2 regions of the Bacillus cereus group sp. RP37 genome follow, and region 1 is predicted to be linked to the other one. Evidence: riboswitches for the same ligand, from Rfam matches in the RefSeq annotation. Region 1 holds a riboswitch; the other holds the start of a gene.

Region 1 (3,217 bases):
ATTACATCTACATCATTGCATTTGTAGTTGTTCTTATTTTTCTCGCTTCGTTCTATTACTCTAAACAAATCGCAAAACCGTTATTAAAAATAAATGATACAACGAAGAAAATAGCGCATTTAGATTTCACAGAACAAATACCGATCACTTCAAAAGATGAAATTGGTGATTTGTCGAAAAATATTAATGTATTATCCAATAAGCTCCATTCGCATATTGGACAGCTAGAACAAGATATTGAAAAGGAAAGAAAGCTAGAAAATACGCGGAAAGAATTTATTTCTGGTGTTTCGCACGAATTAAAAACACCGCTGAGCATTATGAAAAGCTGTATTTCTATTTTAAAAGATGGAGTAGCTGAGCATAAAAAAGAGTACTATTTTCAGGCAATGGAACGAGAAGTAGATAAAATGGATACGTTAATTTTGGATATGCTTGAGTTAGCTAAATTTGAGTCAGGTACATATAAAATGAAAATGGATTCATTTTATATCGATACAGTAATTGAAGATATATGTGAACACCTTTCTGTAAAAATAGAGAAAAAAGAACTTCGTGTTCATAAAAATATAGGTCCATTTGAAGTGATAGCAAATCAAGGCCGGATTGAACAAGTCATCGTGAACTTCATTACGAATGCCATACGTTATACACCAAATAAAGAAGATATTATTATTTCTACAATAGATGAAAAAGATCGTATAAAAGTATGTATTGAAAATAAAGGTACTCACATTGAAGAAGAACAATTAGATAAAATTTGGGATCGTTTTTATCGCGTGGATGCAGCTCGCCAGCGTTCGCAAGGTGGAACAGGTCTTGGGCTTGCCATTTCAAAGAATATTTTAGAACTACACGGTGTTGAATATGGAGTAAAGAATACAGAAGATGGTGTATTATTTTATTTCTACTTATTGAAAAAAGCGTAGATGATGCATGCTACGCTTTTTTAATTTATTTTCATATTATCTTTACCTAATCTTTATTTTTAAGCGATATAATCTGATTAGAAAATGAGGTTATGTAAGGAGTCGATGAACCGTGCATAGCAATTGGCTAAGTATAATGGTATTTATTTTCTTTTGTGCATTTATTGTATTTTTAATTGATATTACGATATGAAAAAAAGAGCGCTCATTAAGCGCTCTTTTTGTTTGAGTTTAGTCGATAAGCATTGATACTCTTGAATAAACGTGGTGAAGTGATAAATAAAAAGATAAGTAAAACGGTACATAGAATATAGGAACCAATCATTGTACTACCATTTACGATTAATGAATATAGCACAGCTGATTGACCTTTCGGTGCATATTGTCCCCAAAAAATAATACCGGCAATGAAGTGACAGAAGTAGCGAGCAAAGCTACCAACAAATGTAGCAACAATAATGTAACCAATAACTTTCTTTCCTTCGTTTTGTTTTGAAGAAGGTTTGTCTTTACGGCTACCTAAATTGGATTGGTCTTCGCTATTTTCATTGGATGTTAAAAGTGCTTTTTGAATTGGACGATAGAATAAACCAGCAAATCCAATGAATGCGAAAGCAACGAAGTATTCAATGAGTACTTGAATTGGTGTGACGATAATGGCATCGCCAACGACAATTTGTAATAATCCCCAAATTAAGCCTCCTAAGAAAGCCATTTTGAAGCCCCAGCGGTATGCGATAATAAAAATAGGAATCATAGCGAATGAGATGGAACCGCCTGTTGGAAGTTTGATTGATAATGGTAAAATGTCGATGACCAAGGCGAAGGCTGCAAGAATGGCAGATTCGATCATCGCTTGTAAATTGGTGTTACGCATGTTGTCTCCCCCTAAATCCAAGTTGTACAAAAAAGAATAGGTATCATAGGAGGATACGAAATACGTAAATAAAAAAGAGGTATGTATTTCGGACGTTTGCACAATCCCTGCGTTAGCATTAACTAACAGGTTCGAAGGGTCGGAACGAAGTGTTCCCTCTCAGCGGCATGGCTCCCCCTGTGATAACGAGATTCTTTATTTGCTATTGTTTATTGTAAGCGAAATGGATGAGAATGGCAAATGAATCAAGTATGACAATAATTGAAATATAATTGTATTGAAATGTTAATAAATATGAAGCGAAAAGATATAGTCCAAATGAAATAGAATATGCTATAATTTTTTTGAAAATAATTATCATTCTCTTCTGAGGGGGAAGGTTATGAGCTTAGTAGATATTAAAATTGGCGAGAAAGTGTTAGTAAAAAGTATTCAGTCTTTAGATCAGTTATTAAAGCGTAGACTAGCTGCTTTCGGTCTTGCGGAAGGAAGCGAACTTCGCTTGAAACAGAAAGCGATGTTTAAAGGTCCTTGTACATTGGAGTGTCGTGGACAGTTAATTAGTATTCGTCATTGTGACGCGAAAATGATAAAGGTGGAATTAGCGTGAATAAGGTAGCTTTGCTAGGGAATCCGAATACAGGGAAGACATCATTATTTAATGCACTTACTGGTTCTTATGAATATGTAGGAAACTGGAGTGGTGTAACAGTAGAAAAAAAGGTTGGTAAATTAAAAGATAAGCAAGGAACATTAATTGATTTACCAGGAGTGTATGATTTGAATCCAGTTTCACGTGACGAAGGTGTCGTTACGAATTTTCTACTAACAGACGAATTTCATCATATGTTAAATATTGTGGATTCCTCGCAGTTTGAACGAAATATGCATTTAACGTTGCAATTACTTGAATTTGGAAAACCGGTTTCAATTGGATTAAATATGGTCGATGTGGCAAAGCAACGAGGCATTGTAATTGATGTAAAACGGTTATCAGAACTATTAGGTGTAACAGTCGTTCCTGTCGTTGCAAGAAGCGGAAAAGGCTGTGAAGAACTGCTTACTACTCTTAAAGAAAATGACAAAAATGAGAAAAAACCATTCATTATTTCATATGGTGTACCAATGGATGAAGGAATTGGAGAGGTAATCGCTCTTTTAGAGACAGTGAATTATAAGCATCCGAGATGGTTAGCCCTTCAATTTTTAAGCAATAACGAAGTAGTAGAAAAAGAAATGAAAGCATTACCAATTTATAAGGAACTTGTAGCCATTCGATCTCGCTTAGAAGGAAAACTCGATTGTACGTTAGAGGAGCACATTTACAAAACTCGTGAAGCGTATATTGAAAAGTTAAAAACAAATGTTATGAAGCATGAGAAAGAAGGAAAAATTCCTTTTTCGGAAAAAA
Region 2 (3,217 bases), 4.0 Mb from region 1:
GAGCTTGTGATTGCGTTTGCGTTTGATTTTGCACCACATAATGTTTTGCCACATATCCGTATCCTGTGCCAAAACGAATTTTATACCAAGTTCCTACAGTTTCCACTACTTGTATTTGTGTACCATTTTGTAATGAGCCAAGTAGTGCGCTACTTGTACTAGCGTTGCTACGTACATTAAGTTTAGGTGTTGCAACTGTGTATTTCGTATTATTTTGAACTGTGATGCCTTTTACTAAAGGCTGTGAACCATTAGACACGAATGCCTTTTGTACGTAACCTGTTTTGCCATTATGTAAAATTTTATACCAATCACCTTGTTCTTCTTGAATGGTAACGAATTTCCCATTTGGTAATACATCTAAAATTGAAGATTCTAAATTAGGTTCAGAACGAACGTTTAATGCATTGGCATTAACGATGTATTGATTATTAGATTGAAGTTTGTTTTTTAGTAGAATAGCATCTTTTTGTACGTAACCTACTTTATTATTAACAGATACTTTATACCAGCCATTAGTTGTTTCAAGTATGTTCACTTTCGTATTAAAGCGGATTGTATCAATTGATGAGCTATTTGCGTTATCTTTTGTATGTAAGGCTACTTGATCGACTTTTACATATCCAGTTTTCACATTAGATAATTGTTCAGCGTTGGCTGTTTGTACATTTGTTTCTCCCATAGAAGGAAGTAAAGAGGCAATTGCGACAGTAGTTGCTGTTAAAGCAGTAGCTTTCATATTCATATAATAGAGACCTCCTCTAGTTGTATAGTTGTAATTTTATTATAGTATAAAGATATAATATAGTGGGTGTATTCACATAAATGTAATATGAAATCAATATAAAAATAAATTTTTTGAGGATAATGATTCCTTTTTATCCAATTAATTAGGATAATAATTTCTAAGATAGAATATAAGTATTATATAGTTCTGTTATTTTGTTGACAATTGAGAAAATTAAAATAGTTGATGATGTCTTATTACGATGTTATACTGACAGTGATAATTTCATAGTTTGCTAGGAGAGCTGGTGTTGCCAGCTGAGAGTAGGCCGTAAGCCTTTGATCCTTTTCATTACCTGATCTAGATTATGCTAGCGTAGGGAAGCAATTCGGACACTAATAATGAGTCCCCGTTTCTTTGCGTATAGAAACGGGGCTTTTTTATTTGAAAATTTCATATTGAAACCACTAGGGGTGCTTGTTGTGCTGAGAGAGGAATAATCCTTAACCCTTACAGACCTGATCTAGGTAATACTAGCGAAGGGAAGTGGAGCAACGAATAAATTATAATTTTATTTGCTGTAACCACTTCTTATTTAGAAGTGGTTTTTTATTTAGATATATAAATTGAAAGGGGATAGAGAAATGAAATTTTGCGATAGATTATTAGAAACTGTACAACCAGTTTGGGAGATGAGTCATAATCACCCGTTTGTAGTAGGTATGGGAGATGGCACGTTAGAAAAAGATAAGTTTCAGTATTATATTATTCAAGATTATTTATATTTGTTAGATTATGCAAAGCTATATGCGATTGGTGTTGTAAAAGCAACGAATCCACAAGTAATGGGGAAATTTGCTGAACAAATTGATGGCATATTAAATGGAGAAATGACAATCCATAAACAATATGCAAAAAGACTTGGTATTTCTATAGAGGAGATAGAATCTGCAAAACCATCTGCTAAAAATTTAGCCTATACAAATTACATGATGTCTGTATCTCAAAATGGCACGCTTGCGGAATTAATAGCAGCACTTCTTCCATGTATGTGGAGCTACTGGGAAATTGGAAAGCGTTTAAACGATATTCCTGGAGCAAGAGATCATGAGTTCTTTGGTGAGTGGATTCAAGGATATAGTTCGGAAGAATACGGTAGCCTTTGTATTTGGTTAATAGATTTATTAAATGAAATGGCAGTTGGAAAGTCTGACAAAGAGCTAGATCGATTAGAGGAGATTTTCCTATATTCCAGTCGATTTGAATATTTATTCTGGGATATGTCCTATCGTAAGGAGATGTGGGGATTTGAGGAGCAAGAACATACTACAGTTTCATAATGTTTCTTTTCATTATGATGAGAAACCAATCATCAATGAATTAAATGCTTCTATACAAGATAAAGAGTTTGTAAGTATTATCGGACCGAGTGGATGCGGGAAAAGTACTTTATTTCGCCTTATTACAGGTTTAGAAGAAACAAGTACGGGACAGATAGAGCTGACAGAAACAAAGAGCCATCCTGTAGGGTATATGCCCCAAAAAGATATGCTCCTGCCATGGAGAACGATTATTGAGAATGCTGCCCTGCCGCTAGAGTGCCAAGGTGTACAGAAGAAAGAAGCACAAATAAAGGCAAAGGAACTGTTACATAAATTTGGCTTACAAGGGTATGAGACAAAATATCCGAAAGATTTATCTGGTGGTATGAGACAACGCGTATCTTTTATTCGAACTTTATTAACAGGCGGGGAGATATTGCTGTTAGATGAACCGTTTAGCGCGTTGGATGCGTTAACGAAGGCATCTTTGCAAGAATGGCTGTTTGAACAATGGAAAGAGTGGAAAAAAACAATTTTATTTATCACTCATGATGTGGAAGAAGCATTGTTTCTTTCTAATCGAATTTTCGTTGTAGAAAATCAACCGATAACTACTTTAACCGAGAGGATTGTACCGCTTGATCGTAATCGGACAAGAAAAGATTTGTATAAGCCTGAAGTGTTAGCGCTTAAAGATGAGCTTCTTAGTATGTTACAAAGGCAGGTACTCGTATGATGAACCGGTTGAAGGAACTATTACCTGCCCTTACACTTTCTAGTGTTTTACTTGTCATGTGGGAAATAGGCGCAAGAATTGTAGATGAGATGTACATTTTACCGTCACCGTCTGCAATTGTAATGAAGATATGGCAACTAAAAGATATATTATTTACAGTTCATTTGCCGGCAACATTATACGTCGTTTTAATAGGGGTAGCTATTTCTATCGTACTTGGGGTAGGGCTAGCAATATTAATGAATGCGAGTAATTGGATGGAGAGAGCATTTTATCCATTATTAGTTGCCTCACAAACGATTCCGATTACAGCGCTTGCTCCGCTCTTCGTTTTATGGTTTGGATATACGATCTGGAGTAAGGTTGTTGTCACGGTTTTAATTACGTTTTTCCCAATTGCGGTCAATACGTATGATGGACTACGTAGTACAA

The links. A riboswitch is a leader RNA that binds a small molecule or an ion and turns the genes downstream of it on or off. The one in region 1 is predicted to bind thiamine pyrophosphate.
Positions count from the first base shown of each region.
Region 2: it holds a riboswitch for thiamine pyrophosphate, as region 1 does, so the genes downstream of both, tenA (thiaminase II) here and thiT (energy-coupled thiamine transporter ThiT) in region 1, are expected to answer to the same signal.

Region 1 covers NZ_JARVHP010000001.1:642,943-646,159, forward strand. Annotated here, with positions in the region: gene QCI44_RS03330 (sensor histidine kinase) at 1-929, shown strand, start outside; gene thiT (energy-coupled thiamine transporter ThiT) at 1,138-1,806, opposite strand; TPP riboswitch at 1,893-1,994, opposite strand; gene QCI44_RS03340 (FeoA family protein) at 2,189-2,416, shown strand; gene feoB (ferrous iron transport protein B) at 2,413-3,217, shown strand, end outside.
Region 2 covers NZ_JARVHP010000001.1:4,629,192-4,632,408, reverse strand. Annotated here, with positions in the region: gene QCI44_RS24495 (SH3 domain-containing protein) at 1-745, opposite strand, end outside; TPP riboswitch at 1,015-1,126, shown strand; TPP riboswitch at 1,187-1,289, shown strand; gene tenA (thiaminase II) at 1,372-2,067, shown strand; gene QCI44_RS24485 (ABC transporter ATP-binding protein) at 2,036-2,785, shown strand; gene QCI44_RS24480 (ABC transporter permease) at 2,785-3,217, shown strand, end outside.